Regions from separate parts of the Levilactobacillus sp. FUA 3915 genome, predicted to be linked through region 2. Evidence: predicted binding sites of a transcription regulator. Region 2 holds the regulator's gene; each other region holds the start of a gene.
What was found. The regulator LexA, encoded in region 2, represses DNA repair genes until DNA is damaged. The targets are predictions, from matches to a motif close to CNAACANNTGTTNG.

Region 1: the regulator LexA is predicted to act here: its motif matches at 1,594-1,607, upstream of ACEPST_RS07150 (Y-family DNA polymerase).
Region 3: the regulator LexA is predicted to act here: its motif matches at 3,229-3,242, upstream of ACEPST_RS08975 (ATP-dependent DNA helicase).
Region 4: the regulator LexA is predicted to act here: its motif matches at 3,488-3,501, upstream of xerS (tyrosine recombinase XerS).

The regions. Positions count from the first base shown of each region.
Region 1 is NZ_CP168704.1:1,517,507-1,522,516, reverse strand. Features, by position in the region: gene ACEPST_RS07155 (hypothetical protein) at 1-139, opposite strand, end outside; gene ACEPST_RS07150 (Y-family DNA polymerase) at 132-1,430, opposite strand; gene thiE (thiamine phosphate synthase) at 2,127-2,774, opposite strand; gene thiD (bifunctional hydroxymethylpyrimidine kinase/phosphomethylpyrimidine kinase) at 2,774-3,589, opposite strand; gene thiM (hydroxyethylthiazole kinase) at 3,920-4,708, opposite strand; TPP riboswitch at 4,915-5,010, opposite strand, start outside.
Region 2 is NZ_CP168704.1:2,575,701-2,580,710, reverse strand. Features, by position in the region: gene ACEPST_RS11915 (ABC transporter ATP-binding protein) at 1-608, opposite strand, end outside; gene ACEPST_RS11910 (ABC transporter ATP-binding protein) at 598-2,358, opposite strand; gene ACEPST_RS11905 (YneF family protein) at 2,496-2,717, opposite strand; gene ACEPST_RS11900 (DUF896 domain-containing protein) at 2,817-3,065, opposite strand; gene lexA (transcriptional repressor LexA) at 3,254-3,883, shown strand; gene ACEPST_RS11890 (nucleoside 2-deoxyribosyltransferase) at 3,955-4,395, opposite strand; gene ACEPST_RS11885 (hypothetical protein) at 4,704-5,010, shown strand, end outside.
Region 3 is NZ_CP168704.1:1,937,029-1,942,038, forward strand. Features, by position in the region: gene ACEPST_RS08965 (sce7725 family protein) at 1-127, opposite strand, end outside; gene ACEPST_RS08970 (hypothetical protein) at 124-816, opposite strand; gene ACEPST_RS08975 (ATP-dependent DNA helicase) at 813-3,176, opposite strand; gene ACEPST_RS08980 (HPr family phosphocarrier protein) at 3,419-3,649, shown strand; gene ACEPST_RS08985 (hypothetical protein) at 4,624-4,827, shown strand; gene ACEPST_RS08990 (transposase) at 4,968-5,010, shown strand, end outside.
Region 4 is NZ_CP168704.1:2,742,537-2,747,546, reverse strand. Features, by position in the region: gene ACEPST_RS12685 (MDR family MFS transporter) at 43-1,458, opposite strand; gene ACEPST_RS12680 (TetR/AcrR family transcriptional regulator) at 1,640-2,224, shown strand; gene xerS (tyrosine recombinase XerS) at 2,411-3,475, opposite strand; gene ACEPST_RS12670 (NUDIX hydrolase) at 4,741-5,010, opposite strand, start outside.

The sequences.
Region 1 (5,010 bases), 1.1 Mb from region 2:
GAATGTCCAAGAAAAAATTGAACACGTGACCGTACTGATTGTTGACCACGTCGATGCGATACTGGTAATGCCACTGCGCGGTAAATAGCGGCTTCAGGCGTTCTAGAATCAACGTCGCTTCCTTAGCTTCATCAATCAAAACTATTCCCCCCATTATGCCCACCGACCAGCGAAGCCCGACTTAACATGGTCCCGCCATGCATCAGACTGCTGGCTGGAATCACAGCCGTCTTGCCAAATTTATCCCGGAGCTCATCGAGAATCCGGTCGAACCGGTCATCCTTAATTTGTCGGTCAGGTTTTTGAAATAGGTCTAGCTGCAGGTTGCCGCTGTGACTTAGCCGTGAGAGGCCCACGCCCAAGTTCCGGACGGGTTGCCCCTCCCAATTTTCTCGAAACAACGTCATGAATTCCCGGATAATCGTCTGGGCGTTGTCGGTCGGGTCAATGCGGCGGCTATGACTCATGCCACTGCGGCCGTCGCTGGCTTTGCCATCCCAAGCAAAGCCCACGAAGAGACTGATACAGCCAGCCTGCTGGTGGTGATGTCGCATGCGGGAGGTCGTCTGCTGGACGATTTCGCGCAGGACCAATTCAATTTCTCGTTGGACACGGTAGTCACGGGGCAAGACCTGCGAGTTGCTCCAACTCTTCTCCTTGGGCGGACGGACCTGTTGGAAATGACTGCGGTCGATGCCCCAAGCTAGCGCGAAGAGTTGCGCGCCAATCATCCCCATTTCATGGCGGAGTTCATACGGATTGACGTGGGCCAAGTCGCCCATGCTGTGAATGTCCAATCGTTGAAGGTGCGCGGCCGTCCGGTGCCCGATGCTCCAGACCTTTTCTAAATTGGTGATCGGCCAAATGTGCTCGGGAAAGGTCTCGTAGGTCAGGCGACCGATCAGTTCGTGGTCGTGCTTCGCCTGCAGGTCGAGGGCCAGCTTGGCCTGCACGGGGTTCTCGCCAATGCCCACGGTGGTGTACAACCCCAGCTCGTTACGGATGCGCAACTGAATCTTGCGCGCCACCTCTTCTGGCGTGCGGCCAAATAACCGCCACGACTTGGTCATATCCAGAATGGATTCGTCGATTGAATAGGGAAAGAGATCGGTATCCGCCACGTACTCACGGAAAATTTTGTTGATAGCCAGGTTCTTTTGAATGTACAGATTCATGCGCGGCGGCACCACCAGAATCCGTTCATCGTGCGGAACCTCGTATTGCCGCGACACGTTGCTGATACCAAACAACTTCTTCGCCATGGGCGAGGCTGCTAGCACCAGGCCACTCCCCGTGTTGTCTGCCTCCGACATCACAATGATGACTGATTTCAGCGGATTCAGTCCCCGCTCAACGCTCTCGACGCTGGCGTAAAAGGACTTATTATCAATCATGAAAAACAATCCGTGTGGTTCCTGCGAGTAATCCATGGCACATGCCTCCCTTGGTTTAGGCTTTTGCGTTACCCAGTCTCCTGAGACAGATACTAGCCTCAACCGTTATCTGACCACGTTAAGCACAAACTATCTGGGCCAGGTCTTTCCTATCCAACTAACGTAAACAAGTGCTTAACAACTTGCTGTTCTCATTATACGAACACTTGTTCTGATTTGCAAGGGAAAATTATCGAATCCTGGCCAATTTTTTTGCGATTAATCGACTGAGAACCCGCTCAGGCATCAGCTCATTTCACTTATCCCATGATTAGCGGTTATGAGTAGTTACCAATTTTTTAATAATATGTGGCACTCCGTAAACTACGCAAGCGGCTCACCATCTTGCAACCATCATTCATTTACTTAACCAACATTCTGTTATTTCATTCATTTTTGATAGCTTTTATTTGCGAGTCGTGTTAGAATGTACTTGTGAAGTTAGCCCTAGTCAACTAGCTTCCTCAACTTTTAAAACAGGATTGGTTTGCCGCACTTAAACACGGTGAAATCGATCCTGTTTTTTTCGTGATTTTAACGATTTAATTTGTCTGTTACAACTAGTCGGTTCTGTCCAACTGTATGCGCTTACCAATTTGAACCTTTTCGCCCACAATCGATTAGTTGCGTGAAAAAGCACCACGGCAGTCCTTTAGGACACGTTCCGTGGTGCTTCCTTTGCTTCTATTTAATTTAAAAGGCTTGGCGCATCGCTTGCACGTCTGCGGCTGGGTTCACGCTACGCGTCAGTAGCGTGATGACTGCCACGCCGGCAGCCCCGCTCTTGGCGATGGCTGGCAATGAGGCAACCGTCACGCCGCCAATGGCCACGATGGGCACGTTGGCTTGCTCAACCAATTTTTGCAACCCCTCGACGCCCATGGCTGGGTCGGCGTCGTCCTTTGACACCGTTGGGTAAATGGGGCCGCTGCCGATGTAGTCGATGCCCCGCAATTTATTCGCCGCTGCGACCTGCTTGGCCGTGTTGCAGGACAGGCCGATAAACATATCCCGGTCGGCCACTTCCTTGATCACACTCTGAATTTTCTGGTCGCTTTGGCCCACGTGGATACCGTCCGCGTTTAGCAGCAGTGCCAGTTCCACATCATCATCCACGATAAAGGGAATGTTGGCGTCGTGACACTGGACTCGCAAATCGCTGCCCAACGCCAACCGTTGTTCCTCGGTCAGCTGGCTGTTGCCCTTGTCCCGAAACTGAAAGGCCGTGATGCCGGCGTCTAACATGGTCGCCAACACCTGACGTAAATCTTGACCGGGAACGTCCTGGCTCCCCGCCACAAAGTAGGCCCGCAATAGGCCTGGTTCAAACGTTACTGACATTACTCAGCGCCTCCTTGATTGTATGCCCAATGATTCAGTGGGCCGTGACCATTGCCGACCGCGATGGGATTCGCGATGGCCGCCGTCACGTAATCTTTACCGATTCGAATAGCCGATTCAAAATCCTTGCCCTTGGCGAGTTCGGCGGTGATGCACGACGATAGCGTGTCGCCCGTTCCGTGCGTCCGGACCGTATCCACCCGTGGCGCTGTCAGCCAAAATGACCGACCGTCTTCTAACAAGACAAAATCACTCGCCTGTTCCGGCGTGGCCTCGTGACCACCTTTGATGATGACGTTCTTGGCGCCGAGGTCCTGCAAGGCCACCGCCGCACGTTCCATCCCCTGGCTATCGGTGATGGCCGTGCCAGTCAAGCGTTCGGCCTCCGGTAAGTTGGGCGTCAACACGTCTGCCAATGGCACGAGTTCATCGCGCACCGTGGCGACCGCGTCGTCTGCCAACAGGGCCGCGCCGCCCTTGGCAATCATCACGGGGTCAACCGTTAAGGGACCAAAATTGTACTTTTTCAAATTTTCAACGACGCCGTGCACGTGCTCGGCATCCGCTAACATCCCGGTCTTGCAGGCTCGAATCTTCAGGTCCGCCGCCAGGGACGCAAATTGTTCATCGATCAATTTCTGCGGCAGCGCCATAAAGTCCTGCACCCCCAACGTGTTTTGCGCGGTCACCGCGACAATCACGGCCGTTGCGAAAACGTTCCGTTCCTGCATCGTTTTTAAATCCGCCATGACGCCGGCACCGCCGCCGCTGTCGGTCCCCGCAATCGTCAAGGTTTGTGGAAATTCATTTGCCATACTACCTTCATCCCTTCATCTGTCCGGGTTCCAGCTCGCAGTCGCCTCCGGGATAATGAAAATTGGGCCGGAACGCGGTGGGGAGGACGCCCGGAGCCTAAGTGCGGTCTCCGGACTCGCTTTGAACCGCCAAGCCCGCGTTTCAAAGACGCCATTTCCTGATTTCATCAGGAAATCCCACTGCTGAGCCCATTTTCATTATCCCTCCGGCTGACACAAGCCGAGCCCGAACAGCCAGTCTTTGCTTGGTTTTACTTCTTGATGTTTGCCACCCTCATGGCTTTAGCCACTCAATGCTTTTTCTGTGGTACTTGTGAATCCCTGGTTCTTTTACGCAAAGTCGGCGATGCCCTCAATGTCCGCAACCGTAGTCGTTTGCAGGGCGTCTAGGAGTTTCATGATGAACGTGCCCGCACCCAGGTTTGGCGTGGCGTCGTGGACCAGTTGGCCCGTGGCCGCGAAGACCAGGCAGGCCGTTTGCGCTGCTTCATAGTAATCGTCCGTGACCGCGCAGAAAGCCGCCACGATGCTCGACAGCATGTCGCCAGACCCCACGTGGACCTGGAACAAGGACGTGCCGTTTTTGACCTTGACCGCCTGGGTGCCGTCGGTGATGACGTCGGTTGGGCCGGACAGGATGACCACGCACGCTAATTTCTGAGCGCAGGCCTTGGCGATGGCTTCGATATCACCAGTGCCCTCACCCGCATCGATGCCCTTGGCCTGCCAGTCAATGCCTGCCAGCGCCGCAATTTCACCGGCATTACCGCGAATCACGTCCGGGTGAAAATCATTCAGGAGGCCGGTCGCCATCTGCATCCGGTATTTCACGGCGCCAACCGCCACTGGATCGATGACCAGTGGCCGCTGTTGCCGGTTAGCCGACTGCCCGACCGCCCGAATCTGCGTGATTTGGGTAGAGGTAACCGCTCCCAAATTCAGGCAAACGGCCCCAGCGAGCCCAACCATTTCGTCGGCCTCCGCCACTTCCTCGGACATGATGGGCGACGCGCCAATCGCGTTGATACCGTTGGCCACGTCCTGGACGGTGACGAAGTTGGAAACGTTGAAAACAATGGGGTTCTTAGCTCGCAATTCATCTAACAAGGTAACTTTCATGATTGTCCTCCCTTGATTAACGCCGCTGACTTTACCTGTGATCGGTTGATGCTCCGGGCTGATATTTCAGCCACTAGTTAGGTCTAGAATACCAGGTAGTCAAGTTATTTGATGACTTCTTAACCCGCATCGGTCCGGTGGTTAACTAACTGATAGGCCAAATAAAAAGGGTCACCGGCTCACATCGAGGTGAACTGGTGGCCCGTCTGGGTGCCACGACACATTCCCTCCGCAAGTCTGAACTTGACAGGTTCCAAGGGATCGCGGTCACCCGCATCTCAGCCCAGTCGTGGACACCCCTA
Region 2 (5,010 bases):
ACCTTGGAACTGAAGCGTTGGTAATACCAAATCGTCAAGCCTAAGAATGGCACCAGGATCAACGTCCAGAGTGCCACCTTCACGTCCGTCACGTACATGGCGATGAATGATGAAATCACGGCAAACAACGCCAGCACCAGGGTGTTAAACAACGCCCAGAAGTTGGAGAAGGTCATGGTATCGTTCATCAGCCGCGACAATATGGACCCGCCCGGCGTTTGGTCAAAGTACCGCATCCCCTTACCATGTAAATCATGGAAAAGTTTGCGGCGCACATTTTCTAGCATGTACTCGGCACCCATGGTACTGGTGTAGTTTTGCCAGAATTGGAAGACCGCCTTGACGACCATCCCGAACAGGTAGAGGCCGGCAAACATCCACATAATGGCAATCGTGGCGTTGCTAGTTCGTAAATACTTGTCCATGTAAGTCTGGAGCAGCCAAGGCAGGAAGACGTTCACGGCACTGATCAGCGCCGACAAGATGACGGAGCCGACGAAGAACCATTTGTAGGGCGCGGCAAAATGAAAGAGTCGCTTGACCACCGTCAGTTGTTCCTTGGTCGACATGCTATGGGCCCAAGCGGATTCGTGTGGTTTATCTGCCATCACTGACGCCTCCCTTCACCTGAGTTTCAAGTTGTTGTTGCGTAAACATGCGTTGGTACCAGCCGTGAGACGCCATCAATTGTTCATGCGTCCCCCGTTCGGCCACGGCACCGTCGCTGAGTACCAGAATTTCATCGGCATTCATCACGGAACTTAACCGATGCGCAGAAATAATCGTGGTCTTGTTGGCCCGTTCAGCCTTCAGGTTGGCGAGAATTTCCGCTTCCGTTTCGGCATCGACCGCGGACAAAGCATCATCCAAAATCAATAGTTCTGGATTGATCAACAGGGCACGGGCAATCGCTAACCGTTGGCGTTGACCCCCAGACAAGGAAATCCCTTCCTCACCCACTTCGGTATCGTAACCAGCCGGCAGTTTGGCGATTTGCCCGGCCAGATCACTCTTGGCCGCAGCCGCCTCGACCTGTTCTTGGGTCGCATCCGGTTGGGCAAAACGAATATTTTCAAAAATGTTCGAAGAGAATAGGAAGCTTTCTTGTGGCACGTACCCAATTGCCGGCAGATAACTGTCCAGCGCGTAGTCCTTAATCGGATGACCCCCAAAGTCAATTTCACCGGAATAGTTGTCAAACTCCCGCAAAATTAATTTCATAATCGTGGACTTCCCAGCCCCAACTCGGCCAACAATGCCCAAGGTGTGGCCGGCTGGCAATTCAAAATCAACCTGCTGCAGGCTAGCCCCACCGTCGTCTGGGTAATCAAATTGGTTCACGTGGTAACTGATAGTCCCCTGTGGCCGTTGTTGAATCCCATCTTTTTGGTCGATGATATGGGTCTTCTCGTTCAACAGTTCCATGACCCGGTCGTAACTGGCATTCCCCCGTTCCATGGTGTTGAACAGCATCCCCACGGCAAACATCGGCCAGATCATCATGGCCAGATAGCTGATAAAGGACACCAGGTTCCCAATGGTAATGATGTTGTGGGTGACAAACAGTCCTCCAAGGACAATCGTTGCCACGTAGGAAATCGAGATGATCAACGTGATGGCTGGGTCAAACATGGAATCCAACCGGTTAACCCGGCGATTAATCCCAATGGTCCGGTCAACTTGGGCATCGAAGTCCGCCACGTCCGCATCGTCTTGGCCCAAGGCCTTAATGACCTTGATGCCGCTGATACTTTCCTGGGCCTTGTTGTTCAGCCGAGAAAAGGCTGCTTGGGATTCACCAAAGGCTCGGTGAATCTTTTGTCCCAGGTACCAGGAAACGACCGCCAACAGGGGGAATGGAATAATGGCTAAGAGAGTCAGCCGCCAATCAATTAAGGCCATCATGGCAATCAGCGTGGTGCCCCCCGTAATAATAGCATCGGCAAACTGGAGAATCCCCCCACCGGCCACCCGTTGAATGGCTTCCAGGTCGTTGGTGGCGTGGGCCATCAAGTCCCCGGTCCGGTACTTCTGGTAGAAGACCCGGTCCATTTTCATAAAGTGCCCAAAGAGTCGATTCCGCAGCAGTTGTTCGAGTCGCGCAGCCCCACCCCAAATGGCATTGCGCCAGATGTATCGGGTCCCGTACTGGGCCAGCGCTGCTAGCGTCACGAACAGCAGATCAAGCAGCAATAAATGGCTCGTCATGGTCTGCCCGTGAATGCCATCCACCATGTTCCCGATGATGCGAGGGGGCACGATGGCAATGATAGCCGTCAACAAGAGGCCAATGACCCCTATCAGATACCGTCGCCATTCCAGACGAAAGTACCAGGATAATTTGCGAAAGATACTCACGAACATCCCTCCTTAAAAATTAGAATATGATTAAAATATAGCACAGACTTTATCATTTTACTGGAATTTTCATAAAATACAATCAAAAAGACTCGCCTCCAGGAAATAAGCTGGAAGCGAGTCTCAATAAAGCCAATTTATTTTTTAGCGTTTTGTTGCATCGCGTTCATCATTTGATGAAGCTTTCGTTGTGAAGGCTTTTGCCCCATTTGCAACATCATTGCCCGTAATTGGTCTTCGTTAATTGGTGGATTGTCTTTCAGATAGTTTTCCATGTACTTCCGTGCGCCGAAAAAGCCACCCGCTGCGCAGGCCAGGCCGACGACGATCACGATTAAGATCCAGATCCAAGTTGCCAAGTTCGTTCCCCTCCTTTGATGAAGTCATTCATTTAACAATTCTACACAAACTTAAGGGAAATTAAAAGAGCGAATCCCAAAAAGGACTCGCTTCTTTCCTTAATCGTCACGTAAACCTTTGTTCCGTTGAATCTGCCGGACCTTTTCAGGGGTAACTTCCTTACCATCCTTGTTGTAGACCTGCAGCATTTCAACTTGGCTCCGGAAACTCTGCTTGAATAACTTCAGGTATTGTTGGCGTAAGTCAGCGCGTTCGCTCTTTTCGGCCTCGGTCAAGCCTTCAGCCTTGTTCTTGTGTGCCAGCTCGTTGATCCGGGCCAGCAAGGTGTCCATTGTCGTGTCTGCCATGAACGACCCTCCTTTAATTTCAGTATTTTTGTGGGTATTAACCCCGCTTTTTCAAGTCAGGGTCTATCATATCAGGGTTAATTTTAGATTTCAACTTATTTACCCGAACATCTGTTTGAAAATGTTCGGTCTGTATGCTACACTAACACTAAACTATACTACGAATGACGAACGAGGTGGCAGAAAAAATGAGTAAAGCTTCTGAAAGCAAACAAATCGCCGTTCTCCGCTTCATTTGGGAACGAGTCAATGAAAAAGGGTATCCGCCAACCGTCCGGGAGATTGGTGAAGCCGTATCGCTCTCTTCAACCTCTACGGTTCATGGCCACATCGCCCGCCTGGAAAAAAAGGGCTTGCTGGTCAAGGACCCCACTAAGCCCCGGGCACTAGAAGTCACGCCCGCTGGTTTGGAAGAACTAGGCGTCCACGAGGAACAGACCCGAATTCCAGTCTTAGGCACCGTTACCGCCGGCGAACCGATTCTGGCCGTTCAGGAAGCCACGGACTACTTCCCAGTTCCCCCAGAATTTGAAAACGACGACGATCAACTCTTCATGTTGACGATTCGCGGCGAAAGTATGATCAACATCGGCATTTTAAACGGTGACCAAGTCATTGTCCGTCGGCAACAATCCGCGGACAACGGTGACATTGTCATCGCCATGACCGAGGAAAACGAAGCCACTTGCAAGCGATTCTTTAAGGAAGCCGACCATTTCCGGTTACAACCCGAAAATGATACCATGGCGCCCATCATCTTGAATCACGTTAGCATTTTAGGCCGCGTTGTGGGTCTCTTCCGCGACGACGTTCACTAACAAGGGACAATCAAAATCACCCGCCACAGCAAATGTGGCGGGTGATTTTTTCATTCATCGTTAATGCAAGACTAGATGACTTTCCCTTGATAGTGACTTTCGGGAAGCGTCGCAAAGTCATAGGCGGCCAGCGCTTCGGCTTCGCGTAAGTAGGCATGTAGCCCTTCCGCCAGCATCAGGTTTAAAATGGTATCCTTTTCATGGAGAACGACTACCGGTTTCTTACTGTGGAAGGCATAGCCAATTTCAAAGGCGGTACCAGAATCCACCTGATCATCCACGAAATCGACCAGGGCCACCACAACGTCGGCCTCGTCAATCTGGTGGACATCCATTTGGAAGGTTTGGGTGGCCCACTCGGCCGTGCCCATTTCTAAACCAGGAATCTCACTCAAACGGGGACTAAAGACATTGGCGACCCGGGGATTGGCAGCCAAGGCCTTTTCCGCGCGTTCAATCCGGGAAATTTGTTCGTCATCAAAGAAGGGACCTGCTAAATAAACGTTCGTCACTCTAATCTCCTCATTTCTCTCTTTATTACGATTAATTATACCGGAAATGTTAACTCTTGGCGACTATTTTTTGATTAATATTCGGTTATAATTCACACAATCCGGATTTTAATCATTTGTCAGTTCTAATTATTCGACTTTAAACCTTTTTTCACGAACCTTTTGACCCTTAATACTGTCACTGACCCAGTCAAGGTCTCCCACCTTAGTGCAGTTGTTTCATTCTCTAATTGATTCATGCTATACTGAGACTAATTAAACGGCGGTCGCATCAGCCTAAACCGCCCTAACCTACGGAGGGGTCCATCATGTTTTTAGGTATTACTATTTTGGGGGTCATCTTCATTATCATCACCGCGTTTTCCGTCGTCAATGCTAGTCGTCGGGGGGAATCCAAGCGCAGTTCCATCATCGTCCTGGTCATCACCGTTCTGGTCACCGTGGGCGCAATCACCCAGTTGCCCTTCTGGTCAGCGTCCTCGACTCACGACAAGGCGACTCAGACCAGTAAGCAATCATCATCACTAAGCTCGCAATCCGGGCAAGCCTTCGCCACGAGCGACAAGACGGCTACCCGCGCCGACAACGAAAAACAAGTCAAGACGCAGTTGGCCA
Region 3 (5,010 bases), 640 kb from region 2:
GGGCCCGGATGTCCCGGACGGGTTCGATAATCGGAATAATGTTAGGTGGCAGAATGTGTTGTTGGGCAATGTTTTTCAGGGCCAAAAGGTCGTACTGTCGCCCCCGAAAATAAGGAAAATAAATCATGGCCGCTGCTCCTTTAACTGTTGTTGGAGGTCGTGGCGTTCCAGGTTCAGCGCATCGATTTCACTTTGAAGGGCCGTGACCGCCGTCGATTGGGTGTCCTCGATGAACTGATCATAGAAGTTGGCGTCCGGATCGTAGATATCATAGTGTTGATGGCGTTTCTTCAATTCCTGATAGAGCCGGTCGGTAGAATACTGCTTGAGACCGGTCGCCATCTGTTTGGCCTTGCCGACCTCCCGTGCTTGCGAGGCGATGAAGCGGGTCGTGAGCTCCGAGGCAGGCACTTGCAGGTCCTGATGGCGGGGTGGCCGGGCAACGGTCAGGTACCCTGGGGTGCTAGGCGCTTCGGTCGCGGTCGCCAGCATTTCCGCATCGAAGGGCCGGTAAATCAGGACGCCAATGCGGGGTGGAATCTCGTCTTGAACCGTTTGGTAGAGCTTGAGCGGTAGGACGAAGTAGTTGTAGTGGCCGACGAAGGAGAGCTTGGCCTTCGAGTGAAAATCACTCTTGGTGACCTTCAGCTCGTAGCAGCGCCACTCGATGGATTTGTCGGGCATTTCCTGGTAGCTCAGGGTGTCCACAATCCCAGCGTCGTCGGGCATGGTGACCTCTTCGACCGCAAACGCGCCGGCTTCTCGGCAGTACGCGTAGAGGGTCGCTTCCATTTCTAAAGTGAGTTTGGTTTTCATTGGGGCACCTCCTGATGCCAGAAATTTTCAATCGCGGGACTGAGTTGTTCGGGCCGATAAATTCGGCGGAAATGTTGCCAGTGCCGTGGGTACAGATTGGTGTAGCGGGGGCTGGCGAACCGTTGATCCATCAGTAAAATAATCCCCACGTCCTTCGACCCACGAATCAGACGACCGGCCGCCTGGAACACGTTGTTCAGGCCGGGCAGCTGGTAGGCGTAGGCAAAGCCACGATGGGAACGCTCGTCAAAGTAGTCGCGCAACAGGTTGGTCTCCGGGTTAAGTCCGGGCAGGCCCACGCTAACGATGCCGACGCCAATCAAACGGTCGGCCTTCAAGTCGATGCCTTCGGAGAAAATGCCACCGAGCAGGGCAAAGCCGACTAGCGTTTCACTGGGATTTGCCGTGAAACTGGCGAGGAAGGCCGTCCGGTTGGCCTCGGCCATTTGGGACTCCTGGCAGACGGTTTTGACGTGCGGGTAGGCCAGATGAAAGGCCTGGCTGACGTCGAGCAGATAACTATAGGAAGGCAAAAAAATCAGGTAGTTGCCGGTCTTGCCGTCAATCAAATTTTTAATCGCCAGTAAGATGTTGGCCAGATTGGCATTGCGCTGTTTGTAAGTCGTTTGAATGTAGGTCGTGACCAGAATCTCTTGGTGCGCGGGTTCAAACGGGGAGTCGAGCTGATACGCCAGACTGTCCTGGTCGCCGCCCAACACGTTTTGGTAGTAGTCCATGGGCGACAGGGTGGCCGAGAAGAGCACGGCACCGTGGCCCAGTGCGAGGCTGTCGGCGAGAAAGGCGCTGGGGTCCAGGCACAACTCCTTGAGCATGATGTTGCCGTTATCCAGCTCAAGGCGCATGCGGTAGGTGTCGTCGTAGTACTCGCCGATGCGTTGGTAGCTGATGGCGGCGAAGTAGTAGTCGAGGATGGCCTGGGTGAAGGGCGTCTGTGGCTGGTCGACCAACCAGTCGTGAATGGCTTCTACCAAGCGGCTGAGGTCGTGGTCAAAATTTTCCGGCGGCATCAAAAAGGTGCTGTCGGTCTGACCGTCGTCAATCAACGGTTGCGCAATGTCACTGAAGGTGGCGCGCAGGTCTTGGAGCCGGCGTCGTAGCTTGGGCGTGGCTTGTGCCAGGTCCCGACTGGTTTCAATCAAGCGGTCCAGCGGCTGGCTATTGATTTCCGCCGAGTACATATCGCGGGACCGACTGACCAGGTTGTGGGCTTCGTCGATCAGGAAAAAGTTATCGGGGTCCTCAGTCGCAAAGAAGCGTTGGAGGTGGACTTGTGGGTCGAAGAGGTAGTTATAATCGCCGATGATGATATCACAAAAGAGGCTCGCGTCCAGCTGAAATTCAAACGGGTCCAGCGTGTGTTTGCGCGCATATCCTTCGATGACCGGGCGGGTGAGCTGATCATTGTGTTGAATGAGGTCCAGCAAGGCCGGCTTTAACCGGTCGTAATAGCCCAGCATATAAGGGTTCTCGTCGGGCTGAAGGTCGGCTTCCTCTGGAAATTTGATCTTATCCTTGGCCGTCAGGGTGATGCTCTTGAGCTTCAGTCCCTGACTGGCCATCAGGTCGACGGCTTCCTCGGCCACCCGCCGCGTGCTCTGCTTGGCGGTGAGGTAGAAGATGCGTTGAATCACGCCCTCGCCAATCGCCTTGATGGTGGGAAACAGCGTGGAGATGGTCTTCCCGGTCCCAGTTGGGGCCTCCGCGAAGAGGCGTTTGCTGGTGAGAATGGTCTTGTAGACGGCCACGGCGAGTTCGCGTTGGCCCGGCCGATACTGGCCAAATGGGAAGGTCAGCGACTGAATGGTGGGGTCCCGCCGCTCACGCAGGTCCGAACGGAATTTGAGCCAGGTAATGTATTCCGTGATGACCTGTTCAAAGAAGGCTGCGGCCTCTTCACGCGTGATGATTTGGTCCGTTTGGGTCGTCGTTTCCGTGTTGGTCTGAAAGTAGGTCAGGGTCAACGTGACCTGATCTAAATCAGATTCTTTTTCCATTAAAAGGTAGGCATAAATTTTTACCTGGGCCCAGTAGAGGGTTAGGGTGTTGTCGCTCAGCTGATCAAAGACGGTTTCAGACGTCTTGATTTCCTCGATGCTGGCGGCGTCTTCAGTCAGGGTAACCCCGTCGGCCCGGCCGTGAAGCAGGTAGCCGTCGCCGTTTAGGGTCAATTCTTTATCGAGGTAGTATTCCTTTTGATAATTTTCACCGCGTTGTTTCTGTAGACGACGGTGGATCTGTGCGCCCAGTAAGGCCGTGTTCTGGCTGCCGGAAGTGGCACTGAGGTCGCCGGTACGGAGCGTGAACTCCACTAATTCCCGGACGCCAAGTTTGGTGGTCATGCCGCCATCGCCTCCATTTCTGGCAATATCATACCACACTTTGCCCCGGGTTTGAACGCGTGTTCGGAAAGTCATGGACCAAAACGCCATGTGATTTTTTCTAGAGCAGCGGCTGTAAGAAGGGTTCGGTCAGTGACTTTGTGAAAATTGGTAAAAGGTATTGGCAAAGCTAATGTAATCGCTTACAATTAATTCAGAGGTGATTACAGATGAAAACAATCGGATTCCCATTATACCAAGAAATGCCTGCAACTGACGAAAGTGTCGCGCTCCAGAAAATTTGTCAGCGTTACACAGGAACGGCCACGATTCGGGTGCGCAACACGGACCTGAATCCCAAACGAGCCCAGGAGGTCGCGGAGCTTTCAAAACATGGGGGTGACTTTGTGCAGGTGGTGACGGATGGTCCAGACGAGGCCCAATTAGCCGCCGCCATTCATCAGCAATTAGCCAAAGACAAGTATTGTTATTAAGCTGATCGTTGTCAGTGCCTTACCGGGCGGCGAAAATAACATGGAACGCTGGGGCGGACGGCCGAAGCCAAAGAGCGGTCTTCGCCCTCGCTTTGAGCCGTAGGGCACGTCTCAAAGACGCCAATGCCCTAAGCAGCCAAGAATGCTACTAAGGGCATTCCCACGGCTGAAGTTATTTTCGCCGCCCTCACGACTTACACGGTGGTTGTGAGAACCAGTTGTGTTGCCAATTGCTTCGCGACAGTTGTCAGATTTGTTCCCGACGGCGGGCTCAAGAGTCCCTGCTGTGGGGCCGCTTCCAGCCTGAGAGGCGGTCTTCCAGCTCGCCTTTAAGTCTGGAAAGGCACCAGTCTCAAAGGGCGTCCCATGGTCTAAACTGAGAAAGTTCACTCAGTTAAGACCATCGACACGGCTGGGACTCTTGGCTCGCCTCTGGTCACTTACATTGGCGAGTTCATTTCTATGCCTGGTAGCTGACAATGATTGGTATTTAAAATTAAACTTTTTTGCCCCATGGCTTATTCGGTAGCCATGGGGTTTATTTGTTATTAGCAATCGAGGTGGAAGATAGTTAAGAGGACAAACGACAAGGGCCGGCCACAGGCGGTCAAGTTGGGGCTGGGCTGGTGTCAGTCACAGGGATGGTAAAAATGGCTGCTAGTATCAGTGACCAGAGGTGGGCCAAACTGACCAGCTGTGTCGGTGGTCTTGGCTGAGAGCCTTCCAGCCTAGAGCACGGGACGACCTTGGAAACTCGCGGACTTCAGCGAGGTTTCAAGGCGAGGCCCCAGACCGCTTCTTAGGCTGGAGCCGTTCCCCACAGCAGGGCAGTTTGAGCCCACCGCCGGGAACGACAGACGTGCACCAGTTTTTACCAGCCCGGAGGCGACAACAAAGACCAGCCGAAGAGACTTGACGTGGCTGGGGGGATTGGCTAAGCTCGTCTTAAAGACACTAGACAAGGAGGACCTCCCGTGAACGAAGAACAAGTCGAACGGCTCTGCCAGATTGCCCCCAAGTACGGGCTAACTCTTGAGCATCAAGGACTGACCATCACCAAGGTCAATGACCAAGCAACGACACTGGATACGACCGCCTACATGCCCGATCAGTTTGTTGATCTACTGGCCAAAATCATTGCGACCAACATGAAGGCTGACCTCTGGCAGTGGAAGTAGAAAGCAAAATAAAAACACCTCACGAATTTTTTTCGTGGGGTGTTTTTGCTATAGTCCCCTTAAGGTTGACAGATGAAAAACTATAATTCATCTGTTAACTTTAAGGGGATTTTTCTATGCCTAGGACAAGATTTACAGCTATGGAGAAACTGGATATTTTGACTGGTCTATCACAGACCAAGT
Region 4 (5,010 bases), 170 kb from region 2:
AAATAAAACTACTAAAATATCGATTAAGGATTACGAAATAGTCTACGAATTTTGTTTAGGATGACCTAACCGGTTAGTCAACAACATCGCTGGAATCGCTAGTAATGCTGTGAAGATGACGGCCCATAAAAATCCTTGTTGGTAACTTGAAGCAATCATGCTCAATCTCAGAAGATGAGTATGATTAGTCTGATAATTCACAACAATGGTGGCTAATAAAGCAGACCCAAAGGCACCACCAACGTTTTGCATGATCCGAGTTGCGATTGAAACTTGACCAGATAGTTTCGGGTCAATACCGATGAAAGAATCGGTCATAAGCGGGCTAATGATCGCCCCGGCCCCAATTCCTCGAATGAAGAGGACCACCATCAACAGCCAATAAGCAGAGTGTTGGTTAAAGTAGATGAAAGGGACTGAGCCAATCAGTGTGATTGCTAGGCCACCAAGCATGACAAAACGTGCACCGATACTATCAATCAAACGACCAATAATTGGTCGCGCAAGCAACATACCAATACCTTGTGGTAACAGTGACAGCCCAGCCATTGCAACTGATTGACCACGTAAATTTTGAAAGAATAGTGGCAACAATAGCATTGGACCATTCGTTGCGACACCGGCTAAAAATAGGCCAATCACCGAACCATTGAAGTTTCCATGTTTGAATAGGGAGAGTGGCACGATGGCCTGTTCTTTTTTCAATGCCGCATAGATGACATACAGAACACCTGCAATTGCACCGATGATTAGGTAAGTAATCGTGGTGCTATTGGTAAAATTAGCTTTGGAACTTGCTTGGACAACACCATACACAATGCTGGCTGACATCCCTGCAAGTAAAGCGACCCCGAGCCAATCGAATTTGGCATGGATGTTCTTAGGCGCCGTATGTGGCAGCTTTAACCAAATAAAGAGCGCAGCAATGATGGTTACTGGAATATTCACGAAGAAAATCCACCGCCAATTTAAATATTGAACGATGACACCGCCAAAGACTGGTCCTAAAATTGGTCCTAATAAGACTGGTAGACCAACCACGGCCATCAAACGACCCATCATACTGGTACCAGCAATATCAACCAGTAGCGTCGTCAATAGTGGGGTAATCAGTCCAGCACTGAAGCCTTGAACGAAACGAAAAACAATCAAGACGTTGATATTTCCTGAAAGACCGGCAGCAAGTGACATCATACCAAATAACAGCTCAGCCGCTAAGAAAACATTTTTGCCACCAAATTTATCGGTGAGCCAGCCGGTGAATGGCACAGCGACTACCATAGCTAACAGGTAGCCAGTGACAACCCACTGAACGGTACTCAATGAGGTGTTGAAGCTCTTAACTAAATGATTGAGAGCAATATTGACCATCGTTGAATCAAGAAGCGGTGCGATGGCACCTAAAACGATGATCCAGGCTTGAGTTAAGATGTTTCGTGGTAATTTTTGTTCTTTCATTTTGACGCCTCCATTTTTAAGGTACCATAGTATCTAATTTAAGGTACTGAAGTATCTTAGACCTAAAGGTGATTTCCGTCAAGTTTTTTTGCGTTTGGTGTTCGCTGATAGAAGTGGGACGTTACTTTAAAAGTTGATTTCGTGGTACAGTTAATACAAGATTAAGATAGGAGTTTATGATATGGTACAGAAACGGCGACGGGGGCAACAACTCGAAAATGATATTTTGGCAGTCACGTTAGAGTTAATTGCGACAACCAAATATGAAGATTTAACCATGGATATGATTGCGAAGAATGCCAGTACGAATAAGAATGTCCTGTATCGTCGATGGGATTCTAAAGCTGATATTGTCCTGGCAGCATTGCGAACACAGATAGGAAAATTTAATTTAGAAGTTCCCGATACTGGTAGTGTAAAAAAAGACTTAATCAAGTTGTTTGATGAAATAGTAAACGCAATGTCTCAAATGAATTATCAAAATATGATTGGGCTTGCTAAAGAACGACTGGGGAGTATTACTCTTGGCGAGTATTTTGACAAGCTTAATCGGGATAATTATCTGACTCAGATTGTTAAAAAAATATTTGATCAGGCACGAGTTCGCGGTGATTTGAAGGCTGAAATGCCCCAACAGTTTTATAACATGCCTATTTTACTAACACTCGATACTTTATTTGATGATGAGCCAATAACTAAGCAACGTTTTCATAACTTGGTCAATATGGCTTTGATGCCTGTGTATGACCGTTTTCTAAATGAATGAATATTACTAATGCCCTCAGAAATGGTATAAATAACTTGGTATGAAAAATGCCGCAACTAGCCAAATTTATGGGAGACTAAAAGCCAGATTCCTCATGAAAGGAGATCTGGCTTTTTTAAACTTAAATTGCTGATTTTAAATTAAATCCAAAATAAAGTCCATTTTTAAGCGAAATCAATTAACATTTTACATTTTCTCCAACCCATGCCGTTGTTCCTCGTCAATGATATGGGTGTACAGCCCGGTCGCACTAGTTGAGTTCTGGCCCAACTGGGTGGCCACAAGCTGTTCATTCTTGGTGGCGAGGTAGAGTTTTGAGGCTAACGTGTGCCGGAGCTTATGTGGGGTGATACGGACCTTAAACGCGCTGGAGTACTTGGCCACCATTTTTTCCATGGAGTTGGCCTGCATGCGTGAGGCCTGCCCACGATAGCTACTGAGAAATAGGGCCCGGTCGCTGCTGGTAGCGTGATAAATCGCTGTGCGGTGGTCAACGTAGTCTTGGATGTAAGGCAACGTCCATGGCGCAATCGGAACGGTATCTCGTTGGCCACCCTTACGGACCACGCCAATCGTCCCCGTCTTCAAGTTCAGGTGGCGCAGGTCAGCATTGGCGGCCTCCGAGACCCGTAAGCCGCTGCCCAGCAGGAGGGCGTTGATGGCCAGGTCTCGCTGCTTATCCCGGTGAAAGTACCGTTTCTTGGCCGGTGACAATAAGCCTTCGTATTTTTCGTCGATAAAAGCCAGGTAATCATGATCCGTGTTGCCCAGCATGAGCTTGGTCTTTAAGTTGGCCGCTCGGGTCGCGTAGGTCTCACTGGTTCGCACCAGGGCAATCTTGTGCATCACGTTACGGTCGAAGTAGGCTTCACCGTGCTCGTCTTCGGTGTCTTCCGTTAGGTATTTGAAGAGCGACGAGAGGGCGTTTAACGAACGGTTAATGGTTGGATGCGTTCGGCTACCAGGGGCACCCGTGAGCTTGGTTTGATTCAGCAGGGCGGACTTGTACAACTCAACGGTTTCTTTCTTTAAAGTAGCCAACACCTGAATATCAATATCAGCGGGGCGGCTGGCCGGGGTTAAGCCTTCACTGATCAGCCAGTTGAAGAAGCGCCGGTACTCGGTTAGATATTGATAGAGGGTGGCTGGGGACAGGGGGACGGTCGCCTTGGCCTGGTAGTATTCCTGGACGTACCAGGGCGCGGTGGCCAGTTCTTCGCTAATTAATTTTAAATAATGTTGCTTCTCCATAGAAGTGGCCTCCAAACGTATGTTCTCATATTTTATATGATACCGGTGAATGAGCAAATAAGCAAGTCCCCCGCCTTATTTTTAGCTACTACTATCTTTAAAATATTTGTTTTAATGAAAGTAGTCGTTTGAATGGTGCCGGCATGACCTGAGGAGCTAGTTAACGTGTTTAGGTGCAAAATGCCTGTGATGCCTGTTATATAGGCCTTTTTAACGACATGTGGGCTATGTTTTATGTTGAGGGGCATGTTTACTTATGGTACTTTTGAAGTTGACAAATAGCCGTTAAATACTGATGTAGCAGCATTCGTTGGGGGCTCAAGTTCCTAATCATGTGCTAGCAATATCGCATGAAATTGACAATCAGCATAAGCCGTAAACACTGTTGCAACGGCGTTTTAGGCCTATAACACGTCACGCATGCAGCATCATGCCTAGGAAGAAAACGTCGTCTGGACACTATTGGAACTATATTTATGGAACAAAGCCCAACTAACCAGTCGCTGATACCCACGCCAGCGATGACAATCATCAGCAATGTCTACGTGTATCCGTTAGACAGACCATGTAGATCATCTACGATTAAGCTCAGCAATTGCCATCACCGAGCCAGGCAGCAAGTACTTTCCAATCACTGACTAGTAATCCGCGTTCATCTGGTACTTTAGCTTAAGAACCGGTAGCAATCTCAGAGGACCAAGTGCTATCGGAATCAACGGTCATCACGTGATTTGGGACGTTGATTCTAAGCACACGTTCAGACTTTAGACGGAGACCTGACCATGAGATCAACGGAGAATCCGCCTGTAATTTGATGATTTTGGCTGGTCTTAGCTGGTGAATAGGTTTGCTGGCAGCATGCAGTTGTGACAGCAACACTTAATTGAAATTAAACTGATTTAGCTGCGGACGGCTGGATTGCAGTCGGTAAGTTTGCCAGTTCGTTTAAGCTAGCGGTGACGCAAGCAATCTGCTGAGCATCATGATCGTTAGACACACGTATGTCGTCAGCGACTTGCTGTTCAACTTGGCTAACATGTTTTTCAAATCAGTAACAGCAAGTCCATAAGTGGCATTGCAAAATAAATCGACGCAAATCAAAGAAAGGGCATGGCCATTCTTCATGCCTAAATCAGAAAACTATTCTACTTTACATAATATATATTATCGAAAGTAGTGGTTCACTCAAAAAAATACCGCCCCAGAGCCAAAATAAAAAATCAGCTGGCAAATTGTCTAATGACTTTTCACCACCTGATTTTTTATTAACGTTTCTCTGTCGCCAACACGTTTAAAATTTGTTGCGTGATTGGCGTTAAGTTTGCTGGCATTGCTTCCCAGTCAAAAAACTTGGCGTCGCTGGTTTCGTCATCGTCGCCGCTGGGTTCACCAGTCGCGGTCAGCTCGTACACGACCGTGACCGAATCTATCTGGTCACCGTTGGGATATTGATATTGCATGCCAGTGCCGCTCACGACCGTCAACAAATTTGCCGACTGCGCCACCAGACCCGTTTCTTCATGCAATTCACGTTT